4 regions of the Shewanella sp. GXUN23E genome follow, and region 2 is predicted to be linked to each of the others. Evidence: predicted binding sites of a transcription regulator. Region 2 holds the regulator's gene; each other region holds the start of a gene.
What was found. The regulator LexA, encoded in region 2, represses DNA repair genes until DNA is damaged. The targets are predictions, from matches to a motif close to TACTGTATNNNNATACAGTA.
Positions count from the first base shown of each region.

Region 1: a site for LexA is predicted at 2,470-2,489, ahead of ACRRUX_RS12225 (DNA topoisomerase III). Genes of this name have one in related genera too.
Region 3: a site for LexA is predicted at 3,048-3,067, ahead of recN (DNA repair protein RecN). Genes of this name have one in related genera too.
Region 4: a site for LexA is predicted at 2,790-2,809, ahead of imuA (translesion DNA synthesis-associated protein ImuA). Genes of this name have one in related genera too.

Region 1 covers NZ_JBOZWP010000012.1:119,084-124,712, forward strand. Annotated here, with positions in the region: gene ACRRUX_RS12215 (CvpA family protein) at 80-568, shown strand; gene purF (amidophosphoribosyltransferase) at 659-2,173, shown strand; gene ACRRUX_RS12225 (DNA topoisomerase III) at 2,511-4,526, shown strand; gene ACRRUX_RS12230 (DUF4250 domain-containing protein) at 5,083-5,280, opposite strand; gene ACRRUX_RS12235 (sigma-54 interaction domain-containing protein) at 5,437-5,629, opposite strand, start outside.
Region 2 covers NZ_JBOZWP010000003.1:45,251-50,879, reverse strand. Annotated here, with positions in the region: gene ctaD (cytochrome c oxidase subunit I) at 1-1,014, opposite strand, end outside; partial or broken gene coxB (cytochrome c oxidase subunit II) at 1,045-2,148, opposite strand; gene ACRRUX_RS03970 (cell division inhibitor SulA) at 2,525-3,013, opposite strand; gene lexA (transcriptional repressor LexA) at 3,010-3,630, opposite strand; gene plsB (glycerol-3-phosphate 1-O-acyltransferase PlsB) at 3,789-5,629, shown strand, end outside.
Region 3 covers NZ_JBOZWP010000005.1:203,099-208,727, forward strand. Annotated here, with positions in the region: gene guaD (guanine deaminase) at 1-1,053, opposite strand, end outside; gene recN (DNA repair protein RecN) at 1,341-3,002, opposite strand; gene ACRRUX_RS07245 (LysR family transcriptional regulator) at 3,169-4,068, shown strand; gene ACRRUX_RS07250 (YjaG family protein) at 4,658-5,254, opposite strand; gene barA (two-component sensor histidine kinase BarA) at 5,211-5,629, opposite strand, start outside.
Region 4 covers NZ_JBOZWP010000002.1:189,194-194,822, reverse strand. Annotated here, with positions in the region: gene ACRRUX_RS03025 (class II glutamine amidotransferase) at 1-628, shown strand, start outside; gene ACRRUX_RS03020 (DUF3108 domain-containing protein) at 593-1,354, opposite strand; gene ACRRUX_RS03015 (MGMT family protein) at 1,400-1,753, opposite strand; gene def (peptide deformylase) at 1,858-2,349, shown strand; gene ACRRUX_RS03005 (hypothetical protein) at 2,421-2,654, shown strand; gene imuA (translesion DNA synthesis-associated protein ImuA) at 2,830-3,729, shown strand; gene ACRRUX_RS02995 (Y-family DNA polymerase) at 3,735-5,615, shown strand; gene ACRRUX_RS02990 (error-prone DNA polymerase) at 5,615-5,629, shown strand, end outside.

The DNA.
Region 1 (5,629 bases), on a different contig from region 2:
CCGACAGAGATGAGATGAGCGCCAGTCTCTGTTAGAATCCCGCCCGTCAAAAACTCTTCTCCTCGGAAACCGATTTTTCATGGTTTGGATTGATTACGCCATTATTGGAATCGTCGGACTGTCGGCTTTGATCAGCCTGGTCCGCGGCTTCGCCAAAGAAGCCATGTCTCTTGTCGTCTGGTTTGTTGCCTTCTTTATTGCCAGTCAGTTTTATCAGGATCTCGCCGTGCATCTGACCCAAATCGGGGATGAAATGGTGCGCAATGGTGTCGCGATAGCCATACTCTTTGTAACAACATTAATTCTTGGCGCCCTGGTGAACTATTTACTCGGACAACTGGTCTCCAAGACAGGACTGTCCGGCACGGATCGTATTCTGGGGCTGGTGTTCGGCGCCATTCGTGGCGCGTTGATCGTCAGTGCCCTGTTGTTTTTTATGGATGCCTTTACCGGCGCACCTAACACCCAGTGGTGGAAGGACTCTGTGCTGGTGCCCGAGTTCGGCGTGGTTATCCAGTGGTTTTTCCAGTACCTGGAAAACACCTCAAGCTTTGTACCCAATATATAAAAAATACAGTCACTCCGCTCTTGCCCGGCAGGGGCGGGATGACCTGAAAGAACATTCAATCAGAACATCTTACAATGAGGAATTATTCCCATGTGTGGTATCGTCGGAATCGTTGGCCGCTCGTCGGTTAACCAGACCATCTATGATGCACTGACAGTGCTTCAGCACCGTGGCCAGGACGCTGCGGGCATAGTCACCATCGACGGCGGCGCGTTTCGTCTGCGAAAAGCCAACGGCCTGGTGAAGGATGTGTTCGAGGTCAAACATATGCAAAGGCTGCAGGGGAATTCGGGCATCGGCCATGTGCGTTATCCCACCGCCGGCAGCTCCAGCTCTTCAGAAGCCCAGCCATTCTACGTTAACTCTCCCTTCGGTATTTCCCTCGCTCACAACGGTAACCTCACCAACACCACAGCTCTGCTGGAGCGTTTGGCTGAGCAGCGTCGTCATGTGAATACCACCTCAGATTCTGAAGTATTGCTGAACCTGCTGGCGGATGAATTGCAGCACACCAGTAACCGTCATTTGACCGAGGATCAAGTGTTTGATGCGGTTGCGGCCGTGCATGAAATGGTCAAAGGTGCTTATGCCGTGGCGGCGATCATCATTGGTCAGGGGCTGGTGGCATTTCGTGACCCGCACGGTATCCGTCCTTTGGTGCTGGGTAAACATGAAACGGCGCAGGGCACTGAGTATATGGTGGCCTCTGAAAGTGTGGCGCTGGACGCCGTTGGCTTCGAGGTGATGCGCGATGTAGCGCCGGGTGAAGCTGTGTATATCACTCTGGATGGTCAGCTGTTTACCCGTCAGTGTGCACAAAACCCCAGCCACGTGCCTTGCATTTTCGAGTATGTGTATTTCGCCCGCCCTGACTCCACCATAGATAAAGCCTCTGTGTATGCCTCGCGGGTCAACATGGGGACCCGTCTTGGCGAGAAAATCAAGCGTGAATGGTACGATCACGACATTGACGTGGTGATCCCTATTCCGGAAACCTCCTGCGATATCGCACTGGAAATCGCCCGCTGCATGGATCTGCCTTATCGTCAGGGATTTGTGAAAAACCGCTACATCGGCCGGACCTTTATCATGCCCGGTCAGCAGGAGCGCAAGAAGTCGGTACGCCGTAAACTCAACGCCATTGGCGCCGAGTTCAAGGGCAAGAATGTGCTGTTGGTGGACGATTCCATTGTGCGCGGTACCACCTCAGAGCAGATTATCGAGATGGCCCGTGAAGCTGGTGCCCGCAAGGTGTACTTTGCCTCTGCTGCGCCGGAAATCCGTTTTCCCAATGTGTACGGCATCGACATGCCAACCTCCAATGAGTTGATCGCCCACGGTCGTGACACTGATGAAATCGCGCGCATTATTGGTGCCGACGGTATTATCTTCCAGGATCTGTCTGATTTGATTGCCGCCGTGCAGCAGGAAAATCCGGATATTAAGAAGTTTGAAACGTCGGTATTTGATGGTCAGTACATTACCAAAGATGTGGATCAGGCTTATCTGGACCACCTTACCGCCCTGCGTAACGATGATGCCAAAGCCAACCGTAACATGGAGCTGGGCACCAATCTGGAGTTGCACAACGTCTGTCATCCTTAATCGGCCAACCGACGCTCGCTAATGACACAAGCCGGAGCCATGCTCCGGCTTGTTGTTCTAAGTCCTTTCCAGCACCTTTGGTGCAAGTAACCCACGACCCTGTACGGTGCGCCATCGTCCAGAAAGTCTTAATAATTAAGTCCGGCAGACTTGAGAGTCGCTGTGTAGGTCTGAATCATGCGCGCATGATTGTGGCAAATTGCAGCAATCAGTCCTGGTAGCTGCCTTTCACCTGCGACTAAATCGGCGAATAACTCGCTGGCGGGTTTACAGCGCATCTTTCCTTGGCTAAATTATACTGTAAACATATCCAGTATTTTGCAGTGTATCCAATCCTATGATCCTCTACATCGCCGAGAAGCCCAGTCTGGGCCGCGCTATTGCAGATGTTCTGCCAAAACCCCATAAAAAACATGAGGGGTATATTGAGGTGGGCAATGGTGATTTGGTTTCCTGGTGTATTGGTCATCTGCTGGAGCAGGCGCCACCTGATGCCTATGATGACAGGTACAAATCCTGGAAGATGGAGGATTTGCCGGTTGTGCCGCAGCAGTGGCAACTGATCCCCAAATCATCCAGCCGCAGCCAGTTGGCGGTGCTGCGTAAATTGGTGAAACAGGCCGATACTCTGGTGCACGCCGGCGACCCGGACAGGGAAGGGCAACTGCTGGTGGATGAAGTGCTGGCGTATCTCAAGGTCAGCCAAACCAAACTGGGTAATGCCAAACGCCTGCTCATCAGCGATCTTAACCCCCAGGCGGTAACGCGGGCGCTCAGTCAATTGCGCGATAACCGTGAGTTTGTGCCACTGTCAACCTCTGCGCTGGCACGCAGTCGCGCCGACTGGCTGTACGGCATGAACATGACCCGCGCCTTTACCCTGCAGGGACGCAAGGTTGGCTATCAGGGAGTGTTGTCTGTTGGTCGGGTGCAGACACCTTTGCTCGGGCTGGTGGTGCGCCGTGATGAAACCATCGAAGCCTTTGAACCTAAACCTTTCTATCAGGTTGATGCGCACCTGCTGACTCAGGCCGGAGAGCGTTTTACCGCGCGCTGGCAACCCAGTGAGGCGTGCCAGAAGTTTATGGATGAAGAAGGGCGGGTATTGTCGCCCCGTCTTGCCGATAATGTGGTGGAGCGGATCACCGCTCAGCCTGCCCAGGTGACCGAACTTGAGCAAAAAGACAAACGTCAGGCGCCGCCGCTGCCTTACTCTCTGTCCTCGCTGCAGATTGATGCTGCCAAACGTTTTGGGCTGTCCGCCAAGGCCGTGCTGGATACCTGTCAGAGTCTGTATGAAAGGCATAAGCTCATTACTTATCCCAGATCTGACAGCCGCCATTTGCCCAGAGAGCAATTGAAGCTGGCTGCGGGCGTGGTGGATGCGGTACTCAGTAACGCTCCGGAATTGATTCAGGGTGCGGATAAGCCGGATCTCTCCATTAAATCCGCCGCCTGGAATGACAGTAAAGTGGATGCCCACCACGCCATTGTGCCCACCGACCGCAAAGCGGATCTATCCCGCCTGAGTCGGGATGAGGCTCGTCTGTACGAACATATTGCCCGCCAGTATCTGGCACAGTTCTATCCTCATCATCTGTATCAGGACACCAAAGTGGAGCTCACCATTGCAGGCGGGCAGTTTGTGGCCAAGGCCAAAGTCACCCGCTCGCCGGGCTGGAAGCAGTTGTTTGCCACAAGCCGGCAACCCGACGAGACCCGCAATCAGAGTGACGACAAAGAGGATGAGCCGCTGCAAAGCCACCTGCCGGTGCTGAAAAAAGGCGAGGAGCTTTATTGTGAGCGGGGAGAGCGGCTGGATAAGATGACTCAGCCCCCCAAACATTTCACCGATGCCACGTTGCTCAGTGCCATGACGGGAATTGGCCGTTATGTCAAAGATGATGCGATACGTAAGACGCTCAAAGACACTGATGGTTTGGGTACCGAAGCCACCCGGGCCGGTATTATTGAGCTTTTGTTTAAGCGCGGATTTTTAGTGCGTCAGGGGAAAAGTATTCAGGCCACGCCTGCAGGCAGAGGCTTGATTAACAGCTTGCCTGAAGCAGCGACCACACCGGATATGACAGCATTATGGGAGCAAAGCCTGGAGGCCATCAGCCAAAAGAGCATGCGCTATCAAAATTTTATGGATCCTCTACTGGCCAATATTCATCATCTGCTTGAGATAGCAGCGCAAACGACGCCCAATGCGCTGGCCGGTGTGCAGGCCAGGCCTGCATGGAAGGAGAAATCAGGCAAGGGCCGGAGTGGCTCGAAAAAAACACGTACCGCAGGCAGCGGTGCAGCCAGGCGTCCGGCAAGAAGAGCGACCGCGAGCAGGAATGCTTGAGTTCATCGCTATCATTAAGCCTGGCAGCTGAATGTGCGGGATGACTGTATCAATGCACGCATGCACAGCCATAGAGATACGCAGACTTTTAAATTAAAGGATTATGACCTTATACCAACTTCATTATTAGTTTGATCACTTCAGAATTAGTTTGATCACTTCAGAGCGTCAGGGGCGCTGATTCAAGGCGCATTGATTGACTAAGGGGGAGCCCTTTGAGAGCAATGCAACACAGAAGCCGGATGCCTGATACGCGCACTCTGTGCGGGGTTCAATGCACTTGATACTGCGTATCCGTCTTGACATAACACCACTATGATTTCGCCAGCTCGCAAGCCGCAAGGGTGTGGCGAATATCATTCACTCACGACTGTATGGATGCAGGAGGTAGAGCAACGCAGGAGCTGATGCCAAGGAGTGGTTAATGACCTTGTTTCAAGCGCATTGAACTCCCGCTGAAACAGATCAACTATTAAATGAAATTGGTATTACACACCGATTAATCGTGACCTTACATACTGATTGACCGTGACGTTACCGGTGACTGAGCTATGTATCAGTTCTGTTTGTATTGATTGGTGGCCGCATCATAGTGATAGCCAAGCTGATCCAGTTTGCTGTCCAGCTCCTGTGCTGACATATTCAGCTCATAATGGAGTGAAAGCTTATCCGGGCAGCTTAAGCGGAGCTTTTCGTTGACTATGCCCAGCAGGATGGCAGCATCCAGTCGTTCAGGATGATGAATTTCCATCATCAGTGCCCTCAAATTTGACCGCGTTTTTGCAGGTTATACCCAAAGTCGCGAAGCCGCCAGTGCGCGCTGGTTGTCACCACAGTACTTTTCCAGGTTAAAAAGCCAAAGCCAGGGAAGGAACCTGGTTAAAGTGGGCAGCAGCCAGGTTTTCACGGGTTATGGCGAGATGCCGAGCTTTTTCATCTTACTGCGCAGTGTATTGGGGTTGATGGCCAGCATCTCAGCTGCGCCTCCGGCGCCGTATATCTTGCCACCACAAACTTTCAGCGCGTGGCTGATGTACTTTTGCATCATCACATCCAGTGGTACCAGCTTGTCGCCGGCCCGACTGGGGTCGATGATCACCCGT
Region 2 (5,629 bases):
TACAGCGATCAGCATGGTGCAGTACATGAAAAACAACTCACCGGCCAGAGGCATCCCTGTGGTGAACATATGATGCGCCCATACCAGGAATGACAGAATTGCAATACTGGCTGTGGCGTAAACCATAGAGGAATAGCCGAACAGCTTTTTACGGCTGAAGGCCGGCACGATGGATGAGATGATCCCGAACGAGGGCAGGATCATGATGTAAACTTCCGGATGCCCGAAAAACCAGAAAATATGCTGAAACATCACAGGATCGCCACCACCGGCGGCATCAAAGAAGCTGGTGCCGAAAAATTTATCGGTCAATACCATGGTTACCGCTCCCGCGAGCACCGGCATAACCATAATCAGCAGGAAGGCAGTAATAAGCCAGGTCCAGACAAACAGCGGCAGTTTCATCCAGGTCATCCCGGGGGCACGCAGGTTGACTATGGTAACAATTACGTTGATTGCACCCATGATGGAACTGATCCCCATGATATGCACCGAAAACACAAACAGGGCGGTAGTATCAGGGCTATAGTTGGTAGATAAGGGAGCGTAAAAAGTCCAGCCAAAGTTAGGGCCTCCGCCCTCCATAAACAGTGAGCTGATAAGGATTAAAAAAGCGAAGGGCAGGATCCAAAAACTCCAGTTATTCATCCGAGGTAACGCCATGTCCGGCGCGCCGATCATCAGTGGAATCATCCAGTTGGCCAGTCCGGTAAAGGCTGGCATGACAGCGCCAAAAACCATCACCAGACCATGAACAGTGGTCATCTGATTGAAAAAATTAGGTTCCACCAATTGCAGACCAGGTTGGAATAATTCTGCCCTTATCACCATCGCCATGGCACCGCCGATAAGGAACATGATGAAACTGAACCAAAGATAGAGTGTGCCAATGTCTTTGTGATTGGTTGTCAGAACCCAGCGCATAATTCCTTTGGCAGGACCATGGTCATGATGTTCATCACCATGAGATGCGGGGTCCAAGACGGTATTGGTATCGTGAGTCGTGCTTGTCATCTTGTGCGCTCCCCGTTATTTCTCAAAGTTACTGACATCTGCGGCCTGAACCAGATCGCCGCTGTCATTACCCCAGGCATTGCGCTCGTAGCTGATTACGGCGGCAATTTCCTGAGCTGTCAGCTGTTTACCGAAGGCCTGCATAGCCGTTCCCGGCTTACCATTAATGACGATATTGAGGTGTCCGGCTACTGGGCCCTGAATAACCGGGCTCTTGTGCAGGCTGGGGAATACGCCGGGCAGGCCGGCACCATTAGGCTGATGACAAGCAGCGCAGCGAGCCAGATAAACCTGTTCGCCTTGAGTCATCAATTCTTCTTTGGAAAGAGTTTGGCTGAGTGCCGCCTCGGCCTGAGCCGCGGCAGTCGATGCGGCTTGCTTCTGCGCCGTGACCCACGCAGCAAACTCGGCTTCCGGCATAGCCTGAACAACGATAGGCATAAAGCCATGATCTTTACCGCACAACTCAGCACACTGGCCTCGATAGGTTCCAGGCTGCTCGATTTTGGTCCAGGCCTCGTTGATGAAGCCGGGATTTGCATCTTTTTTAACGGCAAAAGCAGGTACCCACCAAGAATGAATTACGTCTTCAGAGGTCACCAGAAAGCGGATTTTTTTATTGGTGGGCAACACCAGAGGTTTGTCCACTTCAAGCAGATAATGGGGATCTTTCGGAGCCTGATTGTCGATTTGATCTCTGGGGGTCGACAATATCGAAAAGAATTCGATGTCTTCATCAAAATATTTGTAGTGCCATTTCCACTGAGAGCCGGTAACCATCACAGTAATATCGGCATCGCTGGTGTCCTCCATGGCAATTAAGGTTTTGGTGGCAGGTATCGCCATACCAATCAGGATCAGGAATGGGATCAGGGTCCAGATTATTTCAACTTTAGTGCTTTCGTGAAATTGTGCCGGAACGGCACCTTTGGATTTACGGTGATTGAGCATGGAATAAAACATCAATCCAAATACAATCACGCCAATGGCACAGCAGATCAGCAAAATAGTCATATGCAGGTCATAGACTTTATTGCTGATTTCTGTGACCCCCTGGGTCATATTGAGCGGCAATTCCGATGCCGTCAGTGCAGGGGCAAACAGCCCTACTAAAAGATACAGCCAATGCTTCAAAAGACATCTCCTCTGTATAATTGCAACCGCAACTACAAAGAAGAGTCACACAGTAAATCTCTGCTCTATGTTAACTCTTCGGTTCCCACAAAAAGCAATGAGACTGTTAGTGTATTCGGCACCGCGCTTCATTTGAACACGGTATACCGACAGCAAAACGACACACTAATCGCCGTCCATTTGACTTTAATTCTGCTACCAACTTCTTCCGGTCAGTTTTATTAGAGGAGAGTTGGGCAGAAAATTTGCCCTTTAAATTTACATTACTTGCTGCGCAAATATTGATCAAGCTCAAGGCGCAAATGAAATTTTTCAGGGGAATATAAACGGTTAGGCCCCTATCAAGGGGCCTGGTGGGAAAATACAGACTGAGTGCTCAGTGAAAGTTTTGCAATTTTACCGTGTTGATCAAACGGTGCTCATGTCTGAATTGTGAGTGAGCATTCACATCTTCAATTAACCATCCTATTGCTCTGGCGCTTTTGGCAACCAATTGCAAGCGGCGTTGATCCCTTTCATCAAGAGGCGAACTCCAAGCTATCACTGCACTGGACGTACCACTTGTCAGTGCTCTTTCCATCGCCCATAAGGTTTCAACTTCATCTCTGCCACGAACCAGCAGGATTCTGTCCATACGCACACCGGCCTTCGCTAATAGCTGACGATATTCGAACTTGGGAGCATTGATAAGAACAATCCAGCGGCCCTGCTGACTCAGTTGTGCCAGTTGAGGAGCACAGCTGTGCAACTCACTCAGCCCGCGATTTTCACTTTGCAGTGTCAGGATCCGTCCTGCGTCGCTGTCACTGCTGTGAGAGCGCCACAAGCCTGGATGGCGGGGGGCAGTGCCGACGAGTTTGTTCATAGCCAGTCTCCATTGCGAATGACTCCAACAGCCAAACCCTCAATGGTTAGGTGTTGGCAGGTCAGATCTACCTTGATAGGGCTGTAGGCAGCATTTTCAGCGTGCAAATAAACGACATTGCCTTTCTTTTCGAAGCGCTTGACGGTGACATCGTCTTCCACTCTGGCGACTACAACCTGTCCGTTGCGGGCATCCTGTACTTTATGGACTGCCAGCAAGTCGCCTTCCAGAATGCCGATATCTTTCATACTGTCACCGCGCACCCGCAGCAGAAAATCAGCATGGGGATGGAACATGGCAGGATCAACCTGATAGTAATTTTCCACATGTTGCTGCGCCAGAATGGGTTCGCCGGCAGCAACCTGCCCGATCAATGGCAACCCAGGGTCGTCATTTTGTGCTTCTTCCTGAGGCAGACGAATGCCTCTGGAGGTGCCGGGCATGATCTCGATGTAGCCCTTTTTGGCCAGGGCCTTAAGATGCTCTTCAGCCGCATTGGCGCTGCGGAAACCCAATGTTGAAGCGATTTCTGCTCTGGTAGGGGGCATGCCTGTATCGGCAATGTTGCGTTTAATCAGCTCAAGAATTTCGGCTTGGCGTGGCGTCAGCGGTCTCATGTCGGTCCCTGTTTTTTCATACAGTACCTGTCAGTATATACAGTATTTTTTGCAGTGCAAGTATTGTTCAATTCTGTTAGTTGAGAGTGCGTGGCGCTGGGCGGGTTATGTCTGATATTCTATGTCACAATTCAATGTGATGTAGATTGCAGCAAATAATGTCCAAACAAGACTCTTTTTGGTTGAAATCCCTCAGGTGGATCCAGGATAAGCTGGTTCACACTATTACCGTGCCACAGCGCCCGTTCGATGATCTGAATCTGGATCCCGAGCGGCCGATGATTTATGTCCTGAAGACATCGTCCTTCAGTGATATGAACGTGTTGCTGAATATCAGCCAGCAGTTGGGGTTGCCCAGTCCAAACGAACCTTTGATGTTGAAAGGGCGAATGATCCCAAGAGTGGTGTGTCTGGAAGGTGCCAAACCGCTGTTTGGTCGCAGAGCGGGCAACGAACCGTTCCTTGAGGCGTTTACCCAGTTGCTGGAATTACACCGTCAGGACAGTGAGCTGGATGTGCAGTTGGTTCCTGTGAGTCTGTTTTGGGGACGGACTCCGGGTAAAGATGATGACACCATGAAGGCTGCAGTGCTTGAACGCGAAGACCCGAGTTGGTTGCGCAAAGCCCTGATGATTCTGTTCCTTGGGCGTCACAACTTTATTCAGTTTTCCAATGCAGTATCTCTGCGCTATATGGCAGATGAGCACGGCACGGATCAGTCCATTGCTCACAAGCTTGCCAGAGTCGCCAGAGTGCACTTCCGTCGTCAGCGTAAGGTGATGACAGGACCTGCGCTGCCTAACCGTCAGGCGTTGTTCCATTCGTTGCTGAATGCTGAAAATATCAAGCGGGCTATTGAAGAAGAGGCCGCATCCAAGCAGATTTCCGAAGCTGAGGCGAAAGCCCGCGCCATTGAGTATATGGATGAAATCGCGGCGGACTATTCTGACTCGCTGGTGCGCATCGCTGAGCGTATTTTGACTTGGTTGTGGAATAAATTGTATAAGGGCATCAATATCAAAGGTGCCGAGCATGTACGCCAGTTACATCATGATGGCCATGAAATTGTCTATGTGCCTTGCCATCGCAGCCATATGGATTATTTGCTGCTGTCTTACATTCTGTACTTTCAGGGCATGGTGCCTCCGCACATTGCGGCCGGTATCAATCTGAACTTCTGGCCAGCCGGTCCTATGTTCCGCCGTGGTGGCGCATTTTTCATCCGTCGCAGTTTCAACGGTAATAAGCTTTATACCGCAGTGTTCCGCGAGTATCTGGATCAGCTGTTTGCCAAAGGCTATTCGGTAGAGTATTTCACCGAAGGTGGTCGCTCACGTACCGGTCGTTTGTTGGTACCTAAAACCGGAATGCTGGCGATGACGGTCAACAGTGTATTGCGCGGTATTGAACGCCCGGTGACTTTGGTGCCTGTGTATCTGGGGTATGACCATGTAATGGAAGTGGCTACATATCACAAAGAACTCAGTGGTAAGAAGAAGGAAAAAGAGTCGGTTTGGCAGGTGTTTGGTGCCATTCGAAAATTGGGTAACTTCGGCCAGGGTTATGTAAATTTCGGTCAGCCTATCAATCTGCAGAATTTTCTTACCGAGAATGTGGCAGATTGGCGAGAGCAGTTGGCAAATGAACCTGAAAGCAAGCCCAGTTGGTTGACGCCTGTGGTGAATCAGCTGGCCACCAGAGTCATGACCAATATCAATGATGCCGCTGCGGCCAGTGCCGTTACGCTGAACAGTGCGGTATTGCTTGCTGCAGAGCAAAATGCACTTGAGCGGAATCAACTGGAAAAGCAACTGGATCTCTACCTGAAGTTGCTTAAAGGTGTGCCTTACACCGGCTATATGTCTGTCGTTGAGGGAGATGGCCAGTCGCTGGTGGATCAGGGGCTGGAATTGAAAAAACTGGTGCAGGAATCTGACGGACTGGGAGATATTGTCAGAATTGACCCGGTGCATACCCTGTCGATGACATACTATCGCAA
Region 3 (5,629 bases), on a different contig from region 2:
CCTGGAATGATTAACAGCATCCAGACAGGTATGAAATACCGATGGCACGGGCGCACCTGAGATGTCAGTTCCGAGCCCTGCATGCAGATCCTGATCGAGGATCTCCCGGGTTTTCATGGCGGCATTGGCGAAGTACATGTTTGACAGGGGGCAGTGGGCGATGCTGGCTCCGGCTTGTTTTATTGCCCGGCAATCCTCATCGCTGAGGAAAATAGAATGCGCCAGAATGGTTCTGCGGGTCAGCAGGCCCATCTCCTGATAGATAGCTACATCACTCTTGCCGTAATGCTCAAGACTGTAGTCTCTCGCCCAATCACTTTCTGAGCAGTGCGTCTGCACGTGGCAGGAATATTTAGCTGTCAGTTGACCGAGGCCTTCCAGCATTTCTCTGGTGCAGCTGGGTACAAAACGCGGTGTGACAACCGGTGATACCAACCGCTGCTCATTCCCCGGCAGTGCCAGCACATCCTGAATGAACTGCTCTGTATCAGCCAGTCCCTGAGCTGTCTTTTCCACATAGTAGTCCGGACATTGGCTGGCATCATCCATGTTGATTTTACCTACAAAACCACGTTGGCCCAGGGCCAGGCAGGTTTTGGCCAGTGTCAGCGATGCCTGATTGTGAATGGTGGCAAAGTAGACTGCACTGGTGGTGCCATTGGCTAGCAAAGTACTCACCGCAGCCTGGTACATGGGCGTGGCAAAGTTGTTGTCAGCAAATTTGGCTTCCAGTGGGAAGGTATAATCCTGCAGCCAGTCGTACAGCGGCAGATCCAGACCTTTGCCAGCCTGAGGCCACTGTGGGGCGTGAACGTGCAGGTCCACCATTCCGGGCATCAGGTATTGGGAGTCTGTCAGTCGGGTAAGTTTTCCAGCCTGATCAAGTTGCTGGATATTGGTTTCAAATTGTCCGTCACCGGCTGTGGTCACCGACAGGATATTGCCCTGACTGTCGATGCAAACCAGTGCCTTGGGCAGATATTGGAAATCGCCTTTGACCGGCGTGTGGAAAAGTTGTCCCAATACGGCAAATTGAACTTGGTTTAGGGTCATAGTGGTACTTTGAGTTGAGGGTATCTTTATGGCGCGAAGCATACAGCAACTGGGTATATCAGTTATTCAGAATGTGAAATGCCTGAGGAGTGGATCACACTTGGCATGGTAAATATTTCAGGTACAGGTGGACGTCTGAGCTGCAGTAAACAGGATATGGGGTTGACTCAAATTCTGCGCGCTTTATTTCGCAGATGTGTATAGCAGGCTGTAAACTGGACCATAGCAATACCGCATGCCCCTAGACCACAAGCTCGCATAGCAGGCTTGTGGCGTAAGGGATAGGCTTAATGTTTCAGCAACTCTTTGGCATTGGCCAGGGTATTGCTGGTAATGGTGTCACCGCCGAGCAGACGCGCCAGTTCATTAATACGCTGTTCGGTGTTCAGTGGCGTCATTGACGTTTCGGTTTGACCGCCTTTGTTGGCCTTGTTGACGAACATGTGCTGATGACCGTTGCCGGCGACCTGTGGCAGGTGAGTCACACAGAATACCTGAGTGGAGTCTCCCAGTTGCCTGAGCATACGACCGACTACAGCGGCGGTTGGGCCTGAGATACCCACATCCACTTCGTCAAATATCAGCGTGGGGGTCGATACTTTGCGGGCGGTGATCACCTGAATGCCCAGGCCAATACGCGACAATTCACCACCTGAGGCGACTTTGGCCAGCGGCTGCAGTGGCTGGCCCGGGTTGGTGGTGACCATAAACTCTACGCTGTCAGAGCCTTGGGGCGACAAGCTGAGTTCATTGAAACTGACATCAATGACAAATTTACCTTTGGGCATGTTGAGCTCCTGGATTGACTGAGTGACCAGTTTATCCAGCTCTTTGGCATACCGGCTGCGGCTTTGGCTCAGCTTCTGGGCCTGTGTCAGATAAGCCTGACGACTGGCCTCCAATTCCTGCTCCATGCCTTCCAGCTTGGTATTGTCGCCGTCGATACCCTCCAGCTCGGCGCGCAATGTCAGGTGGTGCGCTGCCAGTTGTTCTGGAGCAACCATGTGTTTGCGAGCCAGTTGCAGGGTTTGTGACAGGCGCTGCTCAAGTTGGGCAAAATGCTCAGGATCCAGCTCCAGATTGTTTTGATATCGCTGCAATTCTGCCGCGCTTTCCTGCACTGAGATCAGTGCTTCATTGAGCATATTACCTATGCTTTCAAGCTGTGGGTCGTAGTCTTTCAGCTCTTCAGCCAATATCACCGCTTTATTGAGCAGTGACTCGATATTGGCTTCTTCGCCGTCGCTGAGCAGATACAGACCATGCTGACAGGTTTCAATCAGTGCGCTGCCATTGGCCAGTCGTTTGTGCTCCGCTTCAATCTCTTCATATTCACCGGGCTGCAGGGCAAACTCATCCAGTTCTTCCACCTGATATTGCAGCAGTTGTTTGCGGGCCAGACGTTCAAGGGATGATTGCTGCAACCGCTTCAGTTCAGCCTGGGTTTGCTTGTATCTCTGATAAGCCAGGGTGACATTGTCCAGCAGCATTTTATGGTTGGCGTAGCTGTCGAGTAATGTGAGTTGATGTTCACTTTTGAGCATGGCATGGTGCGCATGCTGACCATGAATGCCAACCAACAGGGGACCAAGTGCCTTTAACTGTTGCAGCGGTACTGGGTTACCATTGATATAAGCGCGGGAGCGACCATCGCTGCTGATGGTACGGCGCAGGATGCATTCATTCTCAACATCCAGATCATTATCTTCAAGCCAGCGTTTGGCGAGGGGAATATCATCGACACTGAAGCGGGCACTGACTTCGGCTTTAGCCGCACCGGGACGCACGGCAGTCGCATCGGCACGATTACCCAGACATAACCCAAGCGCGTCGATGGCGATAGATTTACCGGCACCGGTTTCCCCGGTAATACTGGTCATGCCGGGGCGGAAATCCAGCTCAAGAAAGCGGACAATGGCATAATTGTTGATGCTGAGTTGGCAAAGCATAGTGATTCCCCGTGGAATACGCTGATTGACTAAAAACAATGCAAACACTGTATTGATGAACAGTATATACTGATTTTATATACAGTAAATATGGGAATGTAAAAAACTCTGACTCTTTGAGTAAAACGCCTGATTTTAATTCAGTTTTAGCCTGTAAGGAGGCCGTTTGAGTGCGTCAAAGGTGAATGAGCTGGAACTCATCTATCTGTTTGTCCATGTGGTGAACGCCGGCAGTATGTCGGCGGCCGCCCGCACCCTGGAGATCCCCGTGGCCACTGTCAGCCGTAAACTGGCACGGCTGGAGGAGTTGCAGGACCGACTGTTGCTGATGCGAAATACCCGTAAACTGAGGCTCACTGAAGAGGGGCTTACCCTGTTTCAACGCTATTGCGGGCTTATCAGCCAATTTGATGAACTCAGCTGTGAGCGTAACGAGCGGCCAGAGGGCACGCTGAGACTTGCGGCACCCATTGCTATTGTATCCATGGTATTGATGCCGGCATTCAATGCCTTTTGCCGTCGATATCCGGATATCCGGCTGCACATCAGCCAGTCCAATCAGGCGGTGGATTTGATTGATGAAGGGGTGGATGTGGCAATAGTCGGTGGGCGCCAGCCGGATTCATCCTGGGTCTCCCGCACACTTGGTGTACTGGATTATAAGCTGATGGCATCACCCGGTTATTTACAGAATTCCGGGACCCCGACTCATCCCAATGAGCTTGATCAACATCGTCTTATCAAGGTGTGGCCTCTGTATCACTGGCATTTAACCCGGCCTTCAGGTGAGAGCTTTTTTCATGACGGCGCCGCGCATCTCACACTGTCTGATCTGCATGGCGCAATACTTTCGGCGGTTGATGATGGTGGAATTCTGTATGGCCCAGAGCTGTTTGCGAGGGAGCAGATTGCCAACGGGGAGCTGGAGGTGCTGCTGCCGGACTGGATTGGCGAGCAAAGACGCATTTCTCTACTGTATCACCAGCGGATCCATCAGCCACTGAAGGTGAGTCTGTTTCTTGAGTTTATGGAGCAGCAGGCGCCCGGGTTATTTGGGAGCGGCTGACGCTTCTTTGCCGCCGACTCTACTTAGACGGGGTTTTTCGGCGAGCCCCTGAGCAGAATGAATATGTTGGATATCGACTTTAATTTACACCAACTTCATTAATAGTTTGAGCAATTCAGAGCGTGTCAGGGATGCTGATTCAAGGCGCATTGATTGACTAAGGGGGCTCTCTTTTAGAGTAATGCAACATAGAAGCAGGATACCTGACACCCTCACGCAGTGCGGGTTTCAATGCACTTGATACTGTGCCCAGCCCTCTTGATACAGCACCACCATAACTTCGCCGGCCCGCAAGCCACAAGGATGGTGAGAATGGCGTAAGCCATACGCTCTCGAACGAGAGACAGGATGTCGAACTGGCTTTGGTACAAGGAGGTATCAAAGTGTGAATGTCATTAACGCACGACTGCATGGATGCAGGAGGTAGAGCAACGCAGGAGCCGTTGCCATGGAGCGGTTAATGACCTTGTCTCAAGCGCGTTGAACTTCCGCTGAAACAGATCAACGATTAAATAAAATTGGTATTACTGGATATACAAATAAAAAACAGGGCAATGATTAGCCCTGTTCTTGTTCATCATCAGCAAAATTATTCGGCGCAGATGCCAATATTGGATACGCCCGACGCGATGATGTCTTTGCGCAGCTCTTTTACCAACTCTGCATTAATGGGGTTTTGCTCGATAATGTCCAGCAATGATGCCTGCAATTCGCGCTCTTCCTGCATGATTTCCTGCTCGAAGATGTAATCATCCAGCGCATCGCCCTGCAGATCGACATCCATGGTCGCCTCAATGTAGTTGGCCACGGTGGCAGAAGATAATTTGCTGATGTTCACCATATCATCTTCCTGCTTGCCCTGAATGGCGCTCAGCAAAGAGGTCAGTGCCACCGCGGCATCCATTGCCGGGAAGGCGCCGTAAACCACAAAGTCTTCCGGATCCGGGGTGACGGCGTCGAGGCGCTCCAGATGGATCTCGTAATTGAACTTGAGTTTGCGGTCATAAAGGGATTGCCACAGCAAATCCAGCACGGTTGACAGTACCTGACTGTCACCAAACTCGCAGACTTCGGCAAAAAGCTGGTAGTTCGGATACATACGTTGACATAGTGCGGTGGCAAAAAGTTGCTTCTGTAAAGGATCAAGCGCCTTTAGGCGTTTGAAGAAGCCGGGTTTTCTGGTCATGGGGTTTATCCGCAGTTAGCTGGGAAATCACTTGTTTGGCTGCAGATTCTACCTTAGTTAACTCGTCAAGTAACTCCAGAATTTCCGGCTCCAGTTCACTGATTTCTGTGTTGTGCTTCAGTGCCGACTCTATCTCCTGGCACAGTTTGCGGGTGTTGGGGACACCACAGTAACAGCTGGCACCATGCAGCTTGTGAACCGTGGTCAACATGCCGGTATGGTCATTCTGCTCCAGTGCCAGCTCTATCTGACTGGCGGTCTGAGGCAGGGTATCCAGTAACATGCCCAGCATTTCCAGCGCCAGTTCCTGTTTGTGGTGGGACTGCGCCAGACACTGCTCCCAATTGAGGGTTTGCAGATCAAAATGCGCAAATT
Region 4 (5,629 bases), on a different contig from region 2:
TGCCAATCCCAGCTGCGAGTCGGCCATTGCCTCGTTGATAAAGTCTTACCCCATCAAGAGTGAAGTGGTGGTAAGCCATATTCGTCAGGCCAACCGGGGTGAAGTTAATCTGGTCAATACTCATCCTTTTAGTCGTGAGCTATGGGGGCGTTACTGGACCTATGCCCATAATGGACAACTTTCTGATTACGAAGATAAGTTTGTCGCCCGGCGGTTTCAGCCGGTGGGCAATACCGACAGTGAAATGGCATTTTGCTGGCTGTTGCAGCGGCTGGCTGACAAATTCGGTGATACCCCGCCTGCACAGATGAATGAGGTGTTTGCGTATGTGGCGAGTCTGGCGGATGAAATAAGGAAACTGGGGGTATTCAACATGCTGCTGACTGACGGCGAATACCTGATGAGTTACTGCAGTAATAACCTGTGTTTCATTACCCGCAGGGCGCCCTTTGGTAAAGCCAGACTGATCGATACCGATGTGGTGATCGATTTCGATGAAGAAACCACCCCGGATGATGTGGTGACCGTGATTGCTACACGACCGCTGACCAACAATGAACAGTGGAGCGTGTTGCAACCGGGTGACTGGCGATTATTCCGGCGAGGGGAGATCTGCGCCGGCAGTTGAGTCTTTGGCAGGCTCTTCAGCGTAGTGATAGTTCAGCAGTTGGATATCCAGCTGCTTGTCACCTTTCTCAAAGTGGGTCAGACGCACCGGCAGATAACTTAAATCCGGTGCCATCCAGAAGAAGGTTTGTCGCTTCTTTTTCGGATCCCGGATCACTTCTATTTTCACTGTGTCATACACGCCGCTGTCGAGTTTGACCCGCTCTTTACCCAGAATTCTGAACTGATAGTCGTCGATTTCATTGCTTTTAATCATGCTGTAATCCAGTGGCTCTTTGCCATTGGCGATATCCAGCCGGAATTGCAGTTGCACCATCAAAGGGTCGAACAGGGTATCGCTGTAGTCGTATTTACCTTTTTCATCTTTATAGCGGGTGTAGACATTACCCTGCTCGCGGGCAAAGGCGGTCTGCTCCCGGAAATTGGGACCCGTGCCTTCTCGTTCCTGCATATAGCGGATGGGCAGGAGTTTGTCGGGTTGCTGCTTGTCCCGGGTAAATTCACTGTGCAGGTGACGCTCATCTGACAATACCAGCAGACTTAAAGCGCTGTCGAAGTAGTAGTTGTAGACGCCGGTATCGGTCGGTGCATCCAGACGATAGCGCCCCTTACCCAACTCAATATCGCCGTAAAATACTTTGTATTCAGCGGTATGCGGAGTCAGTGGGGTTTGCGCCCAAACTTGCGGCGCGGTGAGAGACAGTGCCCACAATGCCAGACTTGAAATTCGTGCAGTCACAGACGACTCCTTCCATATTCGTTAAGTATTTGCCTAATAAGGCAATGCCATCAGCAGTGTCATCAAATCCGGCTGCCAGCCATACTTTGACAGATCAATCTTGCCTTGGTTCACTGTGACGCCTTCCTGGCGCAGTAAACTCATCTGTTCCCGCCACGGCAACGTATCCCGCGGAAAGGATATTTTTCCCTGACTGTTGATGACCCTGTGCCAGGGCAGTGCCAATGGTTCAGGTGCTTCTTTGAGCGCCCGGGAGACATAGCGTGCCCGACCGGGTAATCCCGCCAGATCGGCGACTTTACCGTAAGTGGATACATGACCTTCAGGTATCATGGCTACAATCTGCCAGATCCTCGCCTTGGGTGACAAGTTTTGCTGATTTTCCATTGGGTTATTTTTACCGATTAGGGTGATCGTTCCAAGTCTCTTGGATGTCAGCGGGTTTTAAGTAATAATGCCCGCGTTTTTTGTTAACCAGAGTATATGAGTGCATGGCTGTATTGGATATTTTACGGATTCCTGATGAACGTCTTAAACGCAAAGCCCAGCCGGTGGAGGACATTGGTGCTATTCAGGGATTTATCGATGATATGCTGGAAACCATGTACAGCACCAGCGATGGTATCGGTCTGGCGGCCACTCAGGTAGGCAGTTTGCATTCGGTGATCGTGATCGATCTGTCCGAAAACCGTGATCAGCCTACGGTCATCATCAATCCTGAGATCGTTGAGCAGGAAGGCGAGTACGAAGGCGAAGAGGGTTGTCTGTCTGTACCGGGTTACTATGCCAAGGTCAAACGTTTCCAGCGGGTGAAAGTGGTGTCAGTGGATCGCGAAGGTAAAGAGCAAATCTTTGATACCGACGAATTTCTTGCCATTGTGCTGCAGCATGAGATCGACCATCTGCAGGGCAAAATCTTTATTGAGCATCTGTCTTCACTGAAGCAGCAGATGGCGCTGAAGAAAGTGCGTAAATTCAAATAATTGAATTAAATTTGCGTTCCTGAACGGCATGTCGCGCAAGTGACATGCCGTTTGTTGTTTGGAGAATCCAGGTGAAATCATGGCTGAAAAACACCTTTGCGACCGAGTATGACAGACAGCTGGCTGCTGACTGCATCGGTGTCCTGGTATTGGCGCTGATTATCAGCCTTGTGGTAGCGACATTTCTGCTTCCCCGCCCTGAGATCCCAGGCCAAATAGCTATGCTGCTTGGCTCACTTCTCGCACTTATCTGTGTGTTTGCCACTGGCATGATTTGCCTGCTGGAAGTGGGGCGGCGCCTGTAATTGTTTGACCGATATTGATAGCTGTGTGTCGCAGACCGGGTTCAGTCCCGGTTTTTTGTGCTTGCTATTCAAACAATTGCCTGCTCTTTGTACATTCCTGCCCGGAAAAGATTGTCAGTGACGATAAATCACATATACTGTGTTTATATACAGTATATGTGTTTATGGTCATCCTATGTCTGCATACTCTCTCAATCAATTGCTGGAACGACAGGATCTGTGGCTGGGCCAGCAATGGCAACAGCTTGATAAGGCATCCGGATATTCCACCGGTTTTACTGAGCTTGATGCCATGCTGGCTGATGGCGGCTGGCCTGAGCAGGGGGTATGTCAGCTGTTTGTGGCGCATCCCGGACAGGGTGAAATGGGTCTGTTGATGCCATTGCTCAGACAACTGAGTGCTGCAGAGATGGGAGATAACAAACATATCTTGCTGGTGGGCGGTGAATTTCAACCCAGCAGCCAGTACCTGATACAACAGGGCGTCGACATTGAGCGTCTGCTGTGGGTCAACACTCAGGACAAGGCTCAGCAACTGTGGGCGCTGGAGCAGGGGATCTGCAGCGATGCCTGCCATCTGGTGATCGGCTGGGCTGAGAGCCTGTCGATCAGTCAGGCCCGTCGCTTGCAGCTGGCCTGTGAGAAACATGGCGTACTGACCATCCTGTTGATGCCATTGGCTCAGCAGCAGGAGCCTCATCCTGTGACCCTCAAACTATCCCTGACGCAAGTCGATCAGATGACGCCGGCAGAGCATGGCTCATCCGCGCAGCAGCTTAAGGTGCTTAAGCGTCGGGGTGGCTGGCCGGCGACCCCTCTGTGGCTGAAGCTGTTCTCCCCCCAACTGCAGCTGGCACTGCAAAGTCTTGGGTTGGATGGTGCTTCTGCTGATAGTGTGCCTCGTATCGCTCAGCTTGCGCTAGCCGGGCAGGCCGATATAGCGCCTCAGGTTACGATAGCTGAGCAACATACATCAGCGCAGGTTTCAGGCCAGCTGCTTCAGGGGCCCTGGTGTGCTGTAAATACGGTTCCAGCTGCGGTTGAGCAGAATATTTTCGGACTGCACCAGAGCTGATTGATATGTTGTGGTTGGCTGTTTACTTTCCCGGGTATCTGCTGCAATACCTGAAATCCCGTTTGGATCTCACAGATGATCCTCGTCCTTACGCCCTGCATAACGACAAAGGAGAGATCCTGCTGTGCGATGCCCGCGCGGCAATTGTCGGTGTTGAGCTGGGGCAGAGTGTGGCAACAGCCTGTTCCCTGTGCGGCGAGCTGCAGCTGCTGCCTTTCAATGAAACCTCTGCCAATGCCCCGGAGACAGGCTCTTCGGCGCAGGCGGTGGAGTGGCTGTGTCAGTGGAGTTACGATTTCAGCGCCCGGGTTGTACCTCTGGTGTGCAGTCCCTGGCTGGAAGCGGCTGCGACCGGCTCTCAGCGTAGCTATGCTCAGCGTACCCATGCTCAAGGTACCTATGCTCAAGGTACCTATGCTCAACTTACCCATACTCAACTTACCCATACTCAACATACGCGAGCTCAGCCTGCCAGTACTCGGTTGACCGGTGCATCAGCCAAATCCTTAATCAAGGCCAGCACTCAGGCGATATCCGGGCCGCTTGGGATAGATACAGTGGCGGATACTTTGCTGCTGGAAGTCGGCTCCATGGGCAATCTGTTTGGGGGGCTTGATGGTTTGATGGCGGCCTATAAACAGCGTGCCGCTGAGTACGGACTGGAGTGTGTGCTGGCGCTGGGGCATACGCGATTGAGCGCCGCGCTGCAAACCCGCCTGGAATGCTCATCTGGTGATTGTTCATCTGGGGATTGTTCGTCTGGGGATTGTTCGTCTTTGAATCGTTCAGCGGTGGACTCTTCATTGTTGGATTCTCCCGCTGTGAATTGCTCATCTGGCTCAGGTTGCCAGACGGGAGCCGATGGACGGGATAAACCCATGCTGAATGAGCAGATGCAGGATGGGCAGGTGCGGCAAAGCTCACCAAAGCAGAGCCTGAATGATGAGCTTGCCCGTCTGGCAAAGCTGGCGCTTAGCCATTACCCCCTTGATGCGGATGCGCTCTCGCGCCTTGCCGGCATGGGGATCACCACTTTGGGGCAGCTCAGGGCATTGCCGACAGCCGAGCTGGGAAAACGATTCGGCACCGCCTTATTGTTCAGTCTCAAGCGGCTGGATGCCAGCATGCCAGAGCCCTGTGACTACTATCAGTTGCCTCAGCAGTATCGGCGTGAGCTGAATCTGCTGCATGAGGTTGAGCAGTTTCAGGGCTTGCTCTTTCCTCTGGGACGGCTGTTTGCTGAGCTGGAAACCTATTTAAGGCAAAGACAGCTGGCTGTGCTCAATCTGACCCTGTACCTGAAATACCGCAATCGGGATACGCCACCTTTGGTGTTAACCCTGAATTATCCCTTTGCCGAGCACAGGGCCGATGGTCTGATGGCGCTGTGCCGGTTGCAGCTTGAGCGTCAGACCCTGTTTCAGCCGGTAACGGATATGGTGCTGGAGGCACTGCATTTTGTGGCGCCCGCCAGCATGAGTGCGGGTCAGTCCAGAGCGTTGGGGCGGGATGGCAAACAGGGGGAAATCCGTCGTCTGCAGGCTACTTTGCAGGCGCGTTTGGGGGATGCCTGCGTGCTGAAACTGACCGTGGCCGATGCGCATTTGCCTGAACGCGCCAATCGTGCGTTGCCTGCCACTCAGGCGGCAATGTCGCAATCCAACCCCCTGTCTTTACACGCCTGCCGTCCCTGTTGGCTACTGCCTGAGCCCCGTGAGCTTGCCGCAGATGATGTGACCTTGCTGAAAGGGCCTGAACGTATCGATGCGCCCTGGTGGGAAGAGCAGGCCGTCAGCCGGGATTACTATCTGGCCCGGCATCAAAACGGTGGCTACTGCTGGGTCTATCGCTCGGCTGAAGGATTGTTTCTGCAGGGGTGGTTTTGATGTATGCCGAGTTA